DNA from 3 places in the Salinithrix halophila genome. Region 3 is predicted to be linked to each of the others. Evidence: riboswitches for the same ligand, from Rfam matches in the RefSeq annotation. Region 3 holds a riboswitch; each other region holds the start of a gene.

Region 1 (6,151 bases), on a different contig from region 3:
GTTCCGTTGTTAGTTCCGTTTTGGGGGGTGGATCCGGTACCGTTTCCCCTTTCGGGAGTTCCCTCTGTCTGGTCGGCTCCTTCTTCCGCCGGGCTTTGTCCTTGGAACTTCTGACCGTCCAGGGTTTCAAGTGGCAATTCAAGTTCTTTTTGGAGAATATGACTGATCCGCAGTCGTTCGTTGTCATTGATATAGTGGTACCAGATTCCCTGAGGATTATCCTTGGAATCGTATCCCTGGACTTTCAGGGTTTCCGTTCGGTCTTTAGGGATACTCCGGTAGGTGGATTGCAGTTTGTACATCTCACTGACTTTCATATTGTGACTGACATTGTCTCCGACAGCCTTCAGGACATCGTCGATCTTGGATACGGAGTTGAGACTGACGGCTTGACTCATCAAGTTTTGCACCACTTCGCGCTGGCGCTCGTTTCGACCGGCGTCTCCCCGTGGATCCGATTTCCGCATTCGGACGTAGGCCAAGGCTTCGTGACCGTCTAGATGGGTAGGGCCTTGCTTAAACGTATACCATTTGTAGAAGAGTCGCATGTTGAAATTGAAAGGAACGTCTACGTCCACTCCCCCGAGGGCATCGACGACCTGGATGAATCCGCTGAAATTGATTTTTACGTAGTAATCGATCGGGATGTTGAGATAGTTTTCCAACGTTTGCACTGTATTGGTCATGGGGCCGACACGGTTCTGGGTTCCATAGTAGGGAGCCGCGTTCAGTTTGGTTTTTACCCCGTTAGAGTTGGCGATTTCAGCATAGGTGTCCCTAGGGACGCTGACCATCTTGATCGATTTCTTTTTCGGATTCACGGCAGCGACGATCATGGTGTCGGAACGCCAATTCTTCGCTTTCGCAGACTTAACATCAGTTCCGACCAGAAGGACCGTAAAAGGCTCATCCATCGTGACTTCCTTATCCCTTTTGTCGGATTTCTTTCGATTGAGAGGATCATAGGATTGGTCTACGGCACCAAAGACCTGGTAGATAAAATAACCGGATGCAAGGACTCCAATGATGAGGAGGGACAAGAAGATTCGCAGCCACAGTTTCTTTTTCTTCTTTTCCTTCACTCGTGTCATTCGTGACTGGTTGATAGGTCATACCCCGCTTTTTGGTATCCAGGTTTTCTTTTTTTACATATGATATATTCCGGAAGGATTCCGGTCAATTTTATACGTGTAAAGCCGAATTCCCTTTCCTCAAAGGTTCAGCACCCACAAAGAGGTGGAAGACACGTTCAGAGGGTTTATCTCATCATGTCCAAAGAACACGAAAGGAAAGGAAGAGAAAGGAAAGGGAGCCGCTGATCCTTCATCAGCGGACATGTCGGCGGCGGGATCGCCGTATTAGCCAGAAAGCGATCACCGTGATGATCAGCAGAGTGAGGAGGAGGATTCCCCAGCCGACCGGATTGGGGACCTGCATTTGAACACGGACCGGGTTTGATTCGCCTGGTTTCAGGTTCCAGGTCAACGTCTTGCCATCGGCGGAGACGTTATCGGCATTATGTGCTTCGGGTTCCAAGGGAAGGGTGAGCTTGAGATTGAGGTTCATTTGGTCGATCAAGTTTTTCCCCAAGGGGTCATCCGTCGAAAGGCGTTTCAAATTTAGATTTTCTTTGAACGTGATCGATGTGTTGAAAAAGCCGTTAACCACCTTTAGCGGGCCCTGCTTCTTGTCAGGAAGAGAGGGAAGAAGGCCTGCTTCTTTTCCTCCGGGAGAAATCTCTTCCAGAAGATCCCTGGCTGGTGGGTCATCGGCGATGTTGGAGACACGTTTTTCCGCTATCCAACCGGTTTGGTTTCCTTTTTTCAGATCCCTGATTTGATATCCTTTGGCCTCTGCCTTTTTCCGGATAGGTTGCAGCTTCTCCGTCAGCAAGGGGTTAGTCAGCATTTTTAGCCGGTAAACCCCAGAGCCGTCGGCATGGACTGTGATATGCATATCAGCGTCTACACAGCCAGCTAGCAAACAGAGGGAAAGTACGAGCAGGCCTATAAAGGTGTATCGGTTTGTCTTCATCCATCCGCTCCTTCTGTCCACCTTTGGACATATAAGGAAGAGGCCCCGTGAGGCCTCCGGTGGTCGGTCGATGCCGTTGGCTTCCTCCGGTTAATATAATTCGACAAGGGTGAGCAGGGCTTTGACATTCGGATCTACCGTCTTGGGATCGACCTGACCAGTCTCATCGAAACGAACCCGGGAGAGAGAGTCGGCGATGGGGTTGGGTTGTTCAAACCGAAGGACCCCTGATTCCTGCATTTCCTTCACTTGGATCACCTTTTGATGCAACTGTTTGTTATCCATACTCATCCATCCTCCTTGGGCGGTCGAATCGGAGTCCGGACCCAAAAGGAGAGGCGGGAGCTTCCGATTGATCCTCTTTTAGGGTAACGCAAAAATTGACGAAATGGAACGAAAAAATGTCCACCCCAATAATAAACATCTTGACTTGAGCTCCCATCCATGGGAACGTTATTTTATAACCGAAAGGTTCAATTGTATATCGCGGGGACAGGTACCCCTCCCACTGAGGAGAGGTTGAAAAGGGAAGCCGGTGTGATTCCGGCGCGGTCCCGCCACTGTGACAGGGAAGTCGCTGCCCATCAGCCACTGGCCAAGCACGGCCGGGAAGGCGGGCAGCAGATGATGAACCTGGAGCCAGGAGACCTGCCTGTTCCAACGACACTGTTTGACCTACGGTAGATAGGGAGGTGTTGGAATGATCCACTGGAGAATTCGTCGCACGAAGCGGCCCGGTTAGACATGTCCACCTGTCTGTTGAAAGGCGTGGGATGTCTTTTTTATTTCCTTGGAGGGAGCGTGGCCGCTATGAAGATCGAAAGCAGCAATTTGGGTTTCCCCCGGATCGGGGCGGAACGTGAATGGAAAAGAGTGTTGGAGGATTTCTGGGCCGGGAAAACGGAAGAAAAGGATTTTTTGCCCGCGATGAAGCGAATCCGACTAGAACATATAAAAAAACAGGCCGATGCTGGGGTGAACCGGGTTCCGGTCGGTGACTTCACTCTGTATGACCATGTGTTGGATACAGCGGTGATGTTCGGCCTGATCCCTGAGCGATTTCAGCACCGAGAAGGGCCAGTTTCCCTGAACACCTATTTTTCGATGGCCCGGGGGGCTGAGGGAAAAGCAGCTTGTGAAATGACGAAATGGTTTAACACCAACTACCACTACATCGTACCGGAATGGGGGGAGGCCGAGCCGGTTCTTACCGAGAATAAACCCCTGACCGCCTGGAGAGAAGCGAAGGAAGAACTGGGCATCGAGGGAAAACCCGTCTTGCTCGGCCCTTACACCTTTGCCAAACTGTCGAAGGGTTTTAAACCGGCTGATCTTCCAGGAGTGCTGAAAAAGTTGGTACCTCTTTATGCCAAGGTTCTGCGGGAATTAGAGGATGCAGGGGTGGAATGGGTTCAGGTGGATGAACCCGCCTTGGTTCTCACCCACCCTCATGGGGAGATGGAAGCCGTCGAGGAAGTCTATCAGGAGTTGGCTCGATCGGTTTCGGGGGTTCGAATCATGCTTCAAACCTATTTTGGTTCGATTGAGCATTATCAGGATGTAGCTCGTCTACCTGTAGCGGGGATTGGCCTCGACTTCCAGGCAGGGAGAGAGGGGAACCTCCACTCCCTCCGTCGATTCGGCTTTCCAGAGAACAAGGTAATGGGAGTCGGCATTCTCGATGGGCGTAACATTTGGCGTGGGGATCTGCCCCAGGAGCTAGACTTCCTGGAAGGGGAACTTCGTTCGCTAGGGGCATGTAGCGGATGGTGGATTCAGCCTTCCTGTAGCTTGATTCACGTCCCGGTCTCAGTCGGGAAGGAAGAGGAGCTGCCTCCAGTTTTGAAACGGGCGCTCTCTTTTGCGGAAGAAAAACTAGAGGAAACGACCCTTCTCACCCGTGCCCTCTGTGAAAGAAAGGAAATGGTCGAGGAGGGGCTTCAGGCGGCCCGGGACGCTCTTCATGGATTGGCCCGATCCGAGTTACGCACCCGGCCGGAAGTGAGGGAGGCTGTCCGTCAGGTTACCGAATTGGATACGTGGCGAGACACCCCCTACCCGGAACGACGTCGCATCCAGCAGGAGCGCTTCCGTCTCCCTCTGTTTCCGACAACTACCATCGGGAGCCTGCCCCAAACTCGAGAAGTTCGTGGAGCCCGCCTAAAATGGCGCAGAGGGGATTGGTCCGATGCCCGGTACCGGGAATTTGTAAAAAAAGAAATCGCCGATTGGATCCATATCCAGGAGGAGCTAGATCTGGATGTATTGGTACATGGAGAGTTTGAACGTACGGACATGGTGGAGTATTTCGGTGAAAAATTAGACGGTTTTGCTTTTACTCGCTACGGTTGGGTCCAATCCTACGGTTCTCGGTGTGTCAAACCCCCGATCCTCTTTGGCGATGTCGAGTTCCGGGAAGCGATGACAGTAGAAGAGGTCGTCTACGCACAGAGTCTAACTTCAAGGCCGGTAAAGGGGATGTTGACGGGCCCGGTGACGATCCTTAATTGGTCGTTTGTACGAGACGATCTCCCGCGCCAGGAGGTAGCCCGTCAGGTGGCTCTTGCCTTAAAGGCGGAAGTAAAGGCATTGGAAGCCGCTGGGATCGGCATGATCCAAATGGATGAGCCGGCACTCCGTGAAGGGTTGCCCCTGAAGTCGGAGGAGCAAAAGACCTACCTGGACTGGGCTATCTCCTCTTTCCGGCTGGCGGTTTCGGGAACGGTAGCAGAGACCCAGGTTCACACACACATGTGTTACAGTGATTTTCATGATATTTTGGAGGCGATTCGGGAGATGGATGCTGACGTGATCTCGATTGAGACCTCCCGTAGTCATGGAGAGTTGATTGAAGCCTTTGAAACCCATACCTATGATAAAGGAATTGGGCTCGGGGTTTACGACATCCATAGCCCCCGTGTCCCCCCGGTGGAAGAAATGGCTGAATCTGTCCGGCGCGCCCTGCGTGTTCTTGAACCTAGTCTGTTCTGGATTAATCCGGACTGTGGGTTGAAGACGCGTACACGGGATGAGGTGGTTCCTGCCTTGCGTAACATGGTGGAGGCCGCCCGCCACCTTCGGGAGGAGCAACGGTTAAAGGTTCACGGATAAATCTCAATTCGTAAGAGAACTCGATAATTGAGCCGGACACCCCGTGTGTCCGGCTTTTTCAGGGTTTCGATAACCGAGAGGACCTATAACCTCCGGTCGGTTGTTTTTTTAAAATGAGAAGTTTACCATGTTAGAATATAAAAACCTATGTCAGGATGGAACTTGGAGGAAACCGGTACTGAAAAAAAGGAAGGCGGTAGCAACTTGAAACGCGTAGGACTCGGATTGTTGGTCTTCTTCTTGTTAGCGGGCATATCGGCATGGGTGACGCTTTCGGAAGGAGAGGGAAAAACCCGGGAGGCGGAAAACATGGCGAAGGGGGCTGCCGACGAGTTGCAACGGGACAAGGTCGTCGACCCTTTTCGCAGCACAAACGGGAAGATCCTAGAAAAAGAACGGTTAAATTTGAAAAGTCGTTATTCGGATCAAGTGGACGTATATCGGATCGTTTACCTGAGTGAGGGGGTCCGTGTGGCTGGCTTTCTCTGCAAACCGAAAAATCACACTGAGAAGTTGCCGGCCATTATTTATAACCGTGGGGGGATTGTTGACACGGCCCATGTCACCGCTCGGACGCTGAAATATTTGGCCAAGCTGTCAGCCAACAAGTATGTAGTCATCGCTTCCCAATACAGAGGAGCTCCCGGAAGTGCAGGTCATCTTAGCATGGCAGGGGAAGATGTGAAAGATGTACTCAATCTGTTCCCTCTTGCTGACCGTCTCCCCTATGTCGATCAGAACAAAAAAGTGATGTTGGGCTTTTCCCGAGGCGGCATGATGACATATATGGCCCTGAAGGAGGGTGTGGATGTTCAAGCAGCTGCCACAGTGGGCGGGGTGGCCGATCTGAGCCTGCTGTATGAGCAGAGCGGCGATGTTTTCCGTAACCCGCTTTCCAGGCTGGTTGGGGATCCGCTCCTGGATTCCAAAGAATACCAGATCCGTTCCGCCATTAACTGGGCGGACGAGCTGCGTGTCCCCCTTTTGATCCTCCACGGCTTGGATG
Region 2 (6,151 bases), on a different contig from region 3:
TCTGTATGGAATCCAGGAAGGCCAGAAGTCCGATGATCCGTTTGAACGTATACCGCTCTTCCTCCGACAACCGGGGCCATTGCTTGATATCTTCCGCCATGTTGATTTCGAAGGGAGTCCAGAAATTGGCCAACATGTTTTTGTACATCGGGTAAGCCCAGGGGAATCGGCAGTCATCCCAGTTGAGCACATTGGAGGACCGACCGTTGATAATCCCCGTGCTGGCATTGGGAGCCGTGACGTCATAGAGCTTGCGTTGTTGCATCGTTTTCACCCCTTTCTTCCTGCTTAGCTGGAGCAACTTTCGCAGTCAACGATCTCGGAAGAGGTCGACCGGGTATAATACGTCGTTTTCAGCCCCAGCCTCCAGGCCGTCAGATGGATATCCAGGAGGTCCTTTGCCTTGATATCGTGCTTCACATACAAGTTAAAGGATTGAGACTGGTCGATATGTCGTTGACGAGCGGCGTTTTGGCGTAGGCTCCAGCGCGGATCGATTTCATAGGCCGACTTATAAAACCAGGTCGTCTTCGGTGACAAATCCGGCGCCGTAACCGGGATGCGATAATTCTTCTTCTCTTCGCTGTACTCCTTCTGGAAGACAGGATCAATCGACGCGGTGCTACCGGCGATCACCGAGGTACTACCATTAGGGGCGACTGCCATCAGCCAGCCGTTCCGAATCCCTTCATCCCGGATTGCTTCTCTCAGGGCTTCCCACTTTTCACCGGTATATCCTCGCCGCTCAAAGTAGGCCCCGGTCTCCCACTCACTACCGGAAAACGCTGGATATGCCCCTTTTTCCTCTGCAAGTTCCACTGAGGCGCGGATGGTCAAGAAGGCAATTTTTTCGTAGAGGGTATCGGCATAATCCACGGCTTCCTCCGACTCCCAGATGATCCCTTGGAGAGCGAGTAGATGGTGCCAGCCGAATGTACCCAGACCGATCGCCCGGTATTTTTCATTGGTCAACTTCGCTTGAAGAACCTCAATCGTATTCAGGTCGATCACGTTGTCCAGCATCCGCACCTGGATCGGGATCAACCGTTCCAGCACTTCGTCGGGTACAGCTCTGCCCAGATTGATGGAAGACAGATTACAGACCACAAAGTCACCGGGCACCTTGGTAACGACGATTTTTCCATCCTCGGTTCGTTCTTCTTCCACGGTGGTGGGACTCATATTTTGCATGATCTCCGAACATAGGTTGGAGGAGTAAATCATACCAGCATGCTTGTTGGGATTCATCCGGTTGACCTCATCCCGATAGAACATATACGGAGTTCCGGTCTCCAGCTGAGAAATCATAATCCGTTTCATGATCTCAATGGCCGACACCGTTTTCCGGGAGAGGTCGGGATGGGCCACACAAGCCTCGTACTTCTCACGGAAAGAACCGGCTCCCCGCTCTTCATCATAAAAGTCCTCCAGAGAGAAGCCCATCACCCGGCGTACTTCGTGAGGGTCAAATAGGTGCCACTCCTCCCTCTCTTCCACCTTCTCCATGAACAGATCGGGAACGCATACGCCTGTAAAGATATCATGGGTTCGCAGACGTTCATCTCCATTGTTCAGTTTGGCGTCGAGAAAAGAGAAAATATCCTTATGCCAGAGGTCCAGGTAAGCAGCGATGGAACCCTGTCGCTGACCCAGCTGATCGACACTGACAGCCGTATTATTCAATTGCTTCATCCAAGGCAGGACGCCGGAACTAATCCCTTTGAACCCCTTGATATCGCTGCCACGGGAGCGAATCTTACCCAGGTAGACACCAAGCCCGCCCCCTCCTTTGGAGAGGGTGGCAACATCCGTGTTACTGTCGTAGATCCCCCTCAGGGAATCCTCCACTGTGTCGATAAAACAAGAAGATAACTGACCGTAATTCTTCCCTGCATTAGCGAAAGTGGGAGTGGCCACCGTCATATACAGGTTGGATAGGGCCCAGTATGCCTCCTTTACCAGCATCACTCTCTGACTACGGGGCTCCCTCGACATCAGAACCATGGCGATAACCAGGAAGCGCTCCTGGGGAAGCTCGTACACCGCCCCGTCATGATCGCGTGCCAGGTAACGATCAGCCAGCGTTCGTAAGCCGATATATGTAAACAGACGATCTCTTGCCGGCTCAATGGCCAGCGCTAGTTCGCACATCTCCTCTTCTGTATAAGCTTGTGTCAGTAGTGAGGAATAGATCCCTTTTTGGGTGAGCGTTCGAACCATGGAGGCAAAGTCACCGTACCCCTTCGCCGGATCTCCCCCCCGGCTCCTCGCTGCCTCCCGGTACAGGGAACGTACATAGGCTTCTGCAGCCACATAAGTCCAATCAGGAGTATCCCCACTGATGTTCTCCAGGGCGTTGAGGATCAGGAGGTTGGTCATCTGTTCCTCTGTACAACGCTCTTTCCCCAATAATTCACGTACGGTTTTATCCATATAGGAATCTGCATTCAGGTGGGGAAACCGTTCCATCAACTGTTGGATCCATTCCCTCAGTTTCTGTTCCTCCAACGGACGTGTATCTCCCCGTTCCTTCAGGATCATCGTCATCCGATTTTCCACCCTTCCTTAGTGGGGGCAACTGCCCCCTTTCTCCACCCTCTTTTCCACTCCATGAAAAAACGCCCGATTGCGGGCGGGAGAAAATCGGCTAAGACATAGGAGGGGAGGATATCCGCAAAATAAAAACGGTGCCGATCGGACCGCTGGTTCCTCCCTTATGTCCGCACCGTTTCTCCTCTCAATCCCCGAAGATCAGAAACCGATGGTTTCAGGCAGGTCTACTGGCTGGTGTTTCGTCCTACTCCGAGCCTTCCGGCGCGGAAAGCCCTGTCATACAGGACCCGACGCGCAGTGGCTGTTTCGTTTCGTCCACACATACAGTTGCGGGGACAGCTCCGGATTTGCACCGGATTCCCATTTTAAGCCGCTAAGCACCTGAAACCTTGAACACAAGATATGGTGTTTTAATTTATACAAATTACTATATATCCGATTTTACACAAATGATTGGAAAGGTGCAAGCAAAAAGGGACATAAAAAAATCCGATCCACTCGGGCTCGGATTTCGATGACCAGCCAATCAACGGCACCGGGTGTCTTCCGGTGCTTATTGAGGATTCTTTACATATTTTACAGGGACTTGTCCCTCACCGTGACAGACGGTTAATTCCACAGTTTCCGTCAGGATGTCTGCGTAGCTATACGAGACACGCTCAAAGGAATGCTGTTCCTCGTCCAGTTTCACGATGAAGACAGAGGGGTACGTTTCTTCCAAAACCCCACTTCGCTCAATGGTCTTGCGACGTCCGCTGTTGGCTTTCAACCGGATCTTCTGTCCAATATAACCTTCCAACGTCCGTTTTATCTCAGATAGCGCATTCCTACCCATTTAATTCGACCACCTCACTCGATGATTATTATATCACGGCAAGGGTTTATTGTCAAAAGTTGAATTATAGCAAGGGGAAAAGCCCTGTGTCAACGGGTTTTTTCCAAATGACAGGAATACCTAAATCCCGACATCCTTCTGCTTTCCTTCAGGGTAAATCATGGGCACTACCCAAAACAAAAAAAGCGGGAAATCCCGCAATGAAATCCCAAACCAATTTCTACCGTTGGTAAGCCTTCATTTCGTAAAACGATCCGCAACCGCACTGGCCGCATAGGCGTCCGGTTTAATCTTGGCTGTATACCCAACGGCTGTTACCCATCCCACCACTTCCTGAATCAGCTTGCGGGTTTCTCCTTTTCGGCCTACATCCAGGTGAATCTCTACCGGAAGGTCCCAAGAAGCGCTCAGAAAATCCTTTTCCTTCAACTTTTCCATGCAGCTTAGACTGTACTCCGTTTCCTTGTAGATCCGGTAGCGAAGGTCCAGAAGCGGACGGCTCTTCTTTTTGGAGTAGTAAAAAAGGGCCCCTTTCCCTACACGGTGGATAATGATGGCTGTCACAAACAAGGTACCGCGATGGCTTGTCTGAGAATCAGTCCCGATCACCATTTTGTAGACGGCGGACCGATCCTCTTCGATGTAGGCGTAGATCTCCGATATCATTTGTTCCAGGCTAATTCGACCTTTACGAGGATGGAAGAACTGCATCGGGGTTCCCTCCGGGCTCTCCGGACAACGCCGGTTTCTTCTCCCCTACATGATATGAATCTTCAAACACGTTCATCCAACAGGTTGGCTAATCGGGCAAATTCGACAAGCGAGAGGGTTTCACCCCTCCGTTTTGGATCGATATCAGCTTCTACCAGCCAATCAGTCAATTCCCCTTTCCGCTTCCCTCCAAAGAGGCCTGCGGAGAGGGCATTGGGAAGGGTTTTCCTCCGTTGGCCAAAAGCAGACCGAACCACCCGGAAGAACAAGTGCTCATCAGAAACGGAGACAGCCGGGGTTTCACGGACACGAAGTCGGATCACCGCCGAATCCACCTGCGGACGAGGCAAAAATACGTGAGCGGGCACACGGGTCACCCACTCCGGCTGCGTATAATATTGGGTGGTGACGGTGATCGAGCCATAGGCCTTGGAGCCCGGCTCTGCTGTAAGGCGTTCCGCTACTTCCTTTTGGATCATGACCACGATCGAATCCAGGGGCAGACGTTCCTCTAGAAGGCGCATCAGGATCGGAGAGGTGACATAGTAGGGGAGATTGGCCACCACACTCCGCTGCCGGCAGTCTCCGAGACGGGTCTCGATCAAATCAAGCAGGTTAACCTGCATCGCATCCCCGTGGATGATTTGAACAGACGGGAACGGGGCAAACAACTCCTCCAACACCGGAACGAGCCGGTTATCCAGCTCAACGGCGACGACCGCCTTGGCTTCTTGGGCGAGCCGTTCCGTCAAGGCCCCCACACCGGGACCGATCTCCAATACGCCGGTCTCGGGTCCCAGCTCCGCTGCGTCCAGGATCCGATCCAGTATATGCCGGTCCGTTAAAAAATGCTGGCCCAAGCTTTTTTTCAAGGTCAACCCATGACGACGGAGGATCTGTCTTGTTCGAGCAGTGATTGTGGGTTCAGTCATTCTCTTCATCCCTTCGGGCGCGGCGGAGCGCTTCTTCAAATTCTTCTCCCGTAATCCGCAAAAGATGCAGACGACGGTAAAACTGACGGCCATTAGCATATCCGATACCCAAGGCTAACGCCACCTTTTCCCGCCGCCGGCGGGATTCAGCTCCTCCGGCGAGGCCGGCCTCCAAGTAATCGGCCCAAGAAACAGAGGGCTCCCCGGCCTCCTCCTCCGTCCGGGCTTCCTCCAATGCACGCCGGATCGATTCCGGACGAGCATACTCCACTCCGACCCCTTTCGGGCCACGGGCTTCCTCCCTTGGGATGAAGGCTTGCTTGCAACCGGGGACTTCACGGGAGAGAATGCGGCGAATACGCTCTCCGGCTCCGTCAGGATCCGTCAGGATGATGACTCCCCTCTTTTCTGCAGCACGCCGAACTTCTGCCACCTTGTCAGAGCCGATTGCGGACCCCCGGGTCTCCAGGGTATCCGCATTTACGGCTCTTTGTACAGCAGCGGTATCTTTTTTTCCCTCCACCACGATCACTTCACGGATCTTCCTCCATGGTCCAATCGAGTCGTCGATCATCTATCATCCTTTTTCAAACAAGCGATAAAAGCAGAGAGGTGTACGGTTTCACTCCAGGAATCGCTCGTCGTAATGGTAAATCAATCTGGGATCCGGAACAGGCGGCAGGTGTTTTCATAGGTACGAGCGGCCAGCTCTTCCACGGGAAGCTCCCGGAGTTCAGCAATCGTTTCCGCTACCAAACGTACATATCCCGACTCGTTTCTCTTGCCCCGATTGGGATGGGGAGCCAGGTAAGGGGCATCGGTTTCCACCAACAACCGGTCCAAAGGCACCCTTTTAGCCACTTCTTTGGGTTGTTTCGCATTTTTAAAAGTGACCGGGCCGCCCAAACCGATGTAAAAATTCATCGTGAGGCATTCTTCCGCCATGGCCCAATCCCCGCTGAAACAGTGCATCACACCGCCGACTTCGTCTGCCTTCTCCTCCTTCAGGATACGGACTACGTCTTCGTCTGCCTTCCGGTTATGGATGATAATCGGCATGTCCACTTCCCGGGCAAGCCGGATCTGCTGTCGAAAAACACTTTCCTGTACCCCCTTGGGA
Region 3 (6,151 bases):
GCGGGATTGGAACGAATATCAACTACCGCTTCCCGAAGATGAATTGAAAAAGCAGGGGGCCCGCTGCATGGATTGCGGCACACCCTTCTGCCATACGGGGATTCCAATCAACGGCACCGATTCCGGATGCCCGCTCTACAACCTGATCCCCGAGTGGAACGATCTAGTCTACCGGGGCCGCTGGAAAGAGGCGTTGGATCGCCTCCTCAAAACCAATAATTTTCCTGAATTTACTGGGCGGGTCTGTCCCGCTCCCTGTGAAGGGGCCTGTACGGTGGCTATTCACGATCCAGCGGTGGCCATCAAGAACATCGAACGGGAAATTATCGACCGCGGGTTTGCAGAAGGCTGGATTGTACCGAGCCCGCCGAAAACTCGAACGGGGAAAACCGTGGCAGTGGTGGGGTCAGGGCCTGCCGGTCTGGCTGCTGCTGACCAACTGAACAAAGCGGGTCATTCGGTGACCATTTATGAGCGGGATGATCGGATCGGTGGACTGCTCATGTACGGGATTCCCAACATGAAACTGGAAAAACGACTCGTGGAACGCCGGGTTGATCTGTTGAAGGAAGAAGGCGTCCACTTTATCACCGGGACGGAAATCGGGAAAGACGTCACCCTCGACCAATTGCGGGATGAATTCGATGCCGTTATCCTGTGTGCAGGAGCGCAAAAACACCGGGATCTCGCCCTGGAAGGGCGGAATCTAGAGGAGATTCATCTGGCGATGAAATACCTGACCGAATCGACGAAAGACCTGCTCGACCCCGCTTTCGAAACTTCCATTTCCGCAGAAGGAAAGGATGTTATCGTCATCGGGGGCGGGGACACCGGGGCGGACTGTGTCGCCACCGCCTTGCGCCAACGGTGCAAAAGTGTCGTTCAGTTCGGTAGGCATCCAAAGCTGCCTGATACAAGGGAGGAAAACAATCCCTGGCCGGAACAACCTTTTGTCTTTACCTTGGACTACGCTTACGAAGAGGCGAAAGCCCGTTTCGGTAAAGACCCTCGGCAATATTCCATCATCACCAAGAAGCTGGTGGGGGATGAAAACGGAAAGGTCAAAGAATTGCACACCGTCGAGGCCGAGAAGATCATCCGTGAAGACGGGAGCTATTCCTTCCGCGAGCTTCCCGGCACGGAGAAAGTGTGGCCTACCCAGCTCGTGCTGGTCGCCATCGGCTTCGAAGGGACGGAAGACGCCCTGTTGCAGAACTCCGGCTTAGATCACCAAAACCGCCGGGTGAAGGCCGAATACGGGGAGTATATGACCAATTTTGACGGGGTGTTCGCTGCTGGTGATGTACGCAGGGGACAGAGCCTCATTGTCTGGGCCATCCACGAAGGACGTGAGGCGGCCCGTGAATGCGACCGCTATCTGATGGGGGAGACAGACCTGCCGTAAAAAAAATCATTCCTTACCCACTTAGTAGTCTCCGGGCACTCCGCTGGGTGGTCGGTGCCTACAGGCGCTTCGCCGGAAACCGGCCCACCTTTGCGGTATAGAAGAACTTTGTCATCCGCCGTTTCGGCGGATTTTTTTATGCTCGCGGTTTCGTAGTAGAGGAGGGAAAAATCAAGCTATACAAAATTTTGTAGACAAAGATTCCGTAAACAGGTATATTGAGGTGGACGGACAACTTCATACGAAAAGGACAGGTGCCGAACATTCCTTTAGGAGTGTTCGGTTAAAAGGGAAGTCGGTGAAAGTCCGACGCGGTCCCGCCACTGTAAATGGGTAGCGAACTGCAAGATGTCACTGTTCCATAGGGGAACGGGAAGGCGCAGGGAGCGATGACCATGAGCCAGGAGACCTGCCTGTCCTGACCACCATTTGTACCTGCGAGGATGGGGAGGTGAGTGACGGAGAACCGGACACACGGTGAATTTCACCGAGGTGATCACCGGTTTATGCTTTCATGCACACAAAGCACATCCTAACAGGGGTGTGTTTTTTATTGTTTTCGCCAGGGCCCGCGGCATAGAGGCTTCATGGCGGAAGGAGGCGTTGCGACGTTGGAGAAGGGTTTCGTTTTTATCGTGGGAGCAGGACCGGGAGCTCCGGGTTTGATCACTGTTAAAGGGAAGGAAGCGCTGGAGATGGCGGATGTGGTCTTGTACGACCGCCTTGTTAGTCCGCGTTTACTGGAGAGCGTTCCAGATCATTGTGAGAAGATCGACGTGGGCAAACGTCCTTCATCCAATCGGTGGACCCAGCAGGAAATCAACCGGACCCTTGTCCAAAAAGCGGGGGAAGGGAAAACCGTGGTACGGCTGAAGGGAGGAGACCCCTTCGTCTTTGGTCGGGGTGGGGAGGAAGCGGCCACTCTGGTACAAGCCGGGGTCCCCTTTGACGTAATACCCGGTATCAGCTCTGTGACGGCGGTTCCGGCCTATGCGGGAATCCCGGTCACTCATCGCGATTACAATTCTTCCTTTGCCGTGGTGACCGGGCATGAACGTCCAGATAAAAAAGAACCCTCGGTGAAATGGAAGCATCTGGCTAAAGGGCCGGAAACGCTAGTCATCCTGATGGGCGTCTCCAACCTAGACTATATCTGCGAACAATTGATCCAGTACGGACGTAGCCCGGAAACGCCGGTAGCCCTGGTTCGTTGGGGCTCTCGGATAGACCAGGAGACGTTGACAGGCACTTTGTCTGACATCGCGGAACGGGTGATTATACACAGCTTTAAGTCCCCTGCCGTCATTATCGTGGGGGAGGTGGTTCGGGAGCGGGAACGACTCTCCTGGTATGAACCAAAGCCCTTGTTCGGAACGCGGATATTGGTGCCTCGGACACGGCAAGGTCCGAGCGTGCTTTCCAAAACCATCGAATTCCTTGGAGGAGAAGCGGTGGAATTTCCCGTCGCCTGTATAAGGCCGACGGAGGGTTTTTTGCAGGAGATGAGCCGGGAACATTCGTGGGACTGGCTTCTGTTCAGTCACGTCTCGGCGGTGGACGCCTTTTTCCGCGCTCTGGGGGAGTTGGAAAAGGATATTCGAGCATGGGCCGGGGTCAAGGTGGCGGCAATCGGAGATAAGACCGCTAAAGCCTTGCAGGAGAAAGGGGTATGTGTGGAATCTTTTGCCGCCGACGACCGGGTGGAAACCTTGTTGGAAGCCATGGAAGAGCGAATCGCCCCTGGAGAAGAGGTCCTTCTATTGCGAGGCCGCTCTCGACGGGATGAACTGGCGGAATCTCTTCGCCAGGTGGGATGCCGTGTGACGGAAACCAAAGCCTTCGGGGCCCAGACCGTATTTGGTCAGTCGAAAGAAGCCATCCGTCTGCTACTGGATAGAAAAGCGGACTGGATCGCTTTTGCAAGCTCCTCGACGGTCCGCCACTTTTCAGAAGTCCTTCGATTAGAGCGTCCGGATGGGGAGGAGTTGCTGCACTCCATTCAAATCGCTTGTATCGGGCCGGAGACGGCCCAGGCGGCGGGGGAATCGGGGATGCGTGTCGATGTGGAGGCCAATCCTCATACCGTAGAAGGGTTAGTCGAGGGAATTAGCCGATGGCTGCCGGAACCGAAGGAAGCACTTGCCGGCCTGGCGGATTGATCACAACTTTACATGGGACAGAGGAGGAAAACGGATGGATTGGGGAATATGGACGACCTTAGGAGTTGGTTTGCTGCTGGGTTTACGCCATGCATTGGACCCGGACCATTTTATCGCGGTATCTACTATCGCCAGCCGCACCGGTAACGTGTTGAAGGCGACGGCTTCTGGTATCTACTGGGGGTTGGGGCATACCTGTACCCTGCTCTTGATCGGGCTGCCGCTCCTGGCCATGAAGACAGCACTGCCGGATTCGATTCAACTGGTTATGGAGATCGCTGTCGGTTGTATGCTCGTCACCCTGGGCTGGACTTCGTTTCATGCCTTCCGAAGGGGAGAGATGCGACGGCCTTCGGCGGAGACAGGGGATGAAAATCCCGGAGAACAGCGGGTCGGGTATCGGTTGCGCTCGTTCCTGGTGGGAATGGTTCACGGAATGGCCGGGACCGGGGCGATGGTGGTCATGGTGATGGCTTCCTTGCGGAGCTTGTCCGATGCTTTTCTGTACCTGTTAGTGTTTGGGGTCGGCACGGTAGCGGGGATGAGCTTGTTCGCCGTTTTAATCGGTTTTCCTTTCACTTATGCGAGTAAGCATTCGGTCAGTATCGAGCGAGGGATGGGGATGACAGCTGGTGTGGTTTCCATATTGTTCGGTTTTTACTATATCCAAGGCACGCTGTTTCACGATGGGTTCTTTTAAAAGAAAGGGGCGTGACCATGCGGATTTATACACGCAGAGGGGACGAAGGGGAAACATCGGTCATCGGAGGTCGGGTCTCCAAGGATCATATTCGGGTAGAGGCTTATGGAACTGTGGACGAGGCCAACTCGTTTGTCGGTGATGCAATCGCCCGGATGTGGGAGAAAGATCCGGAGGAATTTGACGACATGATCCGGGTTTTGACCGACATTCAACAGGAGTTGTTTGATACAGGCGGGGATCTGGCCGTGGTGAAAGGAAAGCGGCCCTATAAAATCACGGCAGACCATGTGGACAGGTTGGAAGAGTTGGTAGACGCATACCTGGAACAGACACCCGTTGTCAAGAAATTCATCCTGCCGGGCGGAACTTCCATTGCCGCGGCTCTCCATCTCTGTCGCACTGTGGCCAGGCGGGCGGAACGGCGGGTAGTTACTCTTGCTTCTCGAGAGGAAATCAACGAAGAGGCTCGGCGCTATCTAAATCGTCTCTCCGACTTCTTCTTCGTTTTGGCCCGGGCCGCCAACGCCCGGGAAAGCCGGGAGGATATCCAATACGCTCGAGGAAGGGAAGTTTTTCGCGATCGCCCTCGTAAGGAACGCCCCATGACGTAAAGGCGCAGAAAACAGGTTTTTCAAAAAATCGGGGTTGGAGGTGTGTAAGATGGCAGACCGAAAGAACGGAAAACTGCTGGTTATCGGATTCGGTCCCGGTCATTTCGATCACATGAGCCAACGGGCTAAAAAGGCCATCCAGGAAAGCGATGTCATCGTCGGCTACAACACGTATGTGGATATTATCCGCGGACTGTTGATCGATCAGGAGATTGTCCGCACGGGGATGACTGAGGAGGTGAGCCGGGCTCAAGAAGCAGTGAGACAGGCGGAAGAAGGGAAGGCGGTTGCCGTCATTTCCAGCGGCGATGCCGGTGTCTACGGCATGGCCGGGTTGGTCTATGAGGTGCTGATCCAGAAGGGATGGAAGCCGGAGGATGGTGTGGAAGTGGAGGTCATCCCCGGGATTTCCGCGATCAACTCTTGTGCTTCCTTGCTCGGCTCTCCTGTGATGCATGATGCCTGCACGATCAGCCTAAGCGACCACCTCACGCCGTGGGAGTTGATATCCCGTCGGATCGAGGCGGCAGCTGGGGCTGACTTTGTAATCGCCCTATACAATCCGAGGAGCGGCCGTCGAACCCGGCAGATTGTGGAAACCCGCCGTATCCTGCTGGAGCACCGATCTCCCGACACTCCCGTCGGGTTGGTGAAAAGTGCTTATCGAGAACGGGAGCATACCGTATTGACCACGCTGGACAAGATGCTAGAACACGACATCGGGATGCTGACGACCGTAATTATCGGCAATTCCACCACCTTCGTCCATCACGGCCTGATGATCACGCCGCGAGGTTATCAACGAAAGTATACGTTGGACAAGACCGTCCAGGAGTTAAAACCTCACCAGCGGTTGAAACCGGAGGCGGAGCCCTGGTCTCTGACAGGAGGAGAGCAGTACAAGGCAGGAAGGCAAGGGGAAAAGGAAGAGACGGTCACAGCCGCTTCCGACAATACGACTTCCGGTGAAGTTCCCCCAGCTCCCGGCCATAGCTCTCCGTCAGTCCTTGCTTCCGAAGCGTTAAGGATCCTTCAGGCAAAGGGAGTCGTCGAGACGTCGGTGGTTTCGGAAACGGAAGGTACAGCGCCGGTCCTCTCGATCTTTGAAGTGGCCGTCTCCACGGGAGTAGCCGAAAAGAAGTGGACGTCCGCTCAAATGAGCTTGTTGGCAGAGATCGCCGGGGAGAAGGGGGAGATTGAGTATACCCCTCATCACCGCATTCTGATCCGGGTGCCGACGGATCAACCTGAGGGGATCGTCGACCGCCTTAAG

Evidence for each region. A riboswitch is a leader RNA that binds a small molecule or an ion and turns the genes downstream of it on or off. The one in region 3 is predicted to bind cobalamin.
Region 1: linked by a shared signal. The riboswitch ahead of metE (5-methyltetrahydropteroyltriglutamate--homocysteine S-methyltransferase) and the one ahead of cobA (uroporphyrinogen-III C-methyltransferase) in region 3 are both predicted to bind cobalamin.
Region 2: linked by a shared signal. The riboswitch ahead of ACFOUO_RS01845 (ribonucleoside-diphosphate reductase subunit alpha) and the one ahead of cobA (uroporphyrinogen-III C-methyltransferase) in region 3 are both predicted to bind cobalamin.

What each region holds. Positions count from the first base shown of each region.
Region 1 covers NZ_JBHSAP010000009.1:643,737-649,887, reverse strand. Annotated here, with positions in the region: gene ACFOUO_RS09495 (LCP family protein) at 1-1,091, opposite strand, end outside; gene ACFOUO_RS09490 (DUF3153 domain-containing protein) at 1,327-2,034, opposite strand; gene ACFOUO_RS09485 (hypothetical protein) at 2,125-2,319, opposite strand; cobalamin riboswitch at 2,512-2,704, shown strand; gene metE (5-methyltetrahydropteroyltriglutamate--homocysteine S-methyltransferase) at 2,845-5,145, shown strand; gene ACFOUO_RS09475 (alpha/beta hydrolase family protein) at 5,350-6,151, shown strand, end outside.
Region 2 covers NZ_JBHSAP010000004.1:159,896-166,046, forward strand. Annotated here, with positions in the region: gene ACFOUO_RS01840 (ribonucleotide-diphosphate reductase subunit beta) at 1-265, opposite strand, end outside; gene ACFOUO_RS01845 (ribonucleoside-diphosphate reductase subunit alpha) at 289-2,541, opposite strand; cobalamin riboswitch at 2,754-2,953, opposite strand; gene veg (biofilm formation stimulator Veg) at 3,107-3,388, opposite strand; gene ACFOUO_RS01855 (ribonuclease H-like YkuK family protein) at 3,626-4,099, opposite strand; gene rsmA (16S rRNA (adenine(1518)-N(6)/adenine(1519)-N(6))-dimethyltransferase RsmA) at 4,162-5,040, opposite strand; gene rnmV (ribonuclease M5) at 5,024-5,605, opposite strand; gene ACFOUO_RS01870 (TatD family hydrolase) at 5,686-6,151, opposite strand, start outside.
Region 3 covers NZ_JBHSAP010000018.1:53,969-60,119, forward strand. Annotated here, with positions in the region: gene ACFOUO_RS13310 (glutamate synthase subunit beta) at 1-1,405, shown strand, start outside; cobalamin riboswitch at 1,641-1,836, shown strand; gene cobA (uroporphyrinogen-III C-methyltransferase) at 2,017-3,564, shown strand; gene ACFOUO_RS13320 (urease accessory protein UreH) at 3,599-4,264, shown strand; gene ACFOUO_RS13325 (cob(I)yrinic acid a,c-diamide adenosyltransferase) at 4,282-4,878, shown strand; gene cobJ (precorrin-3B C(17)-methyltransferase) at 4,928-6,151, shown strand, end outside.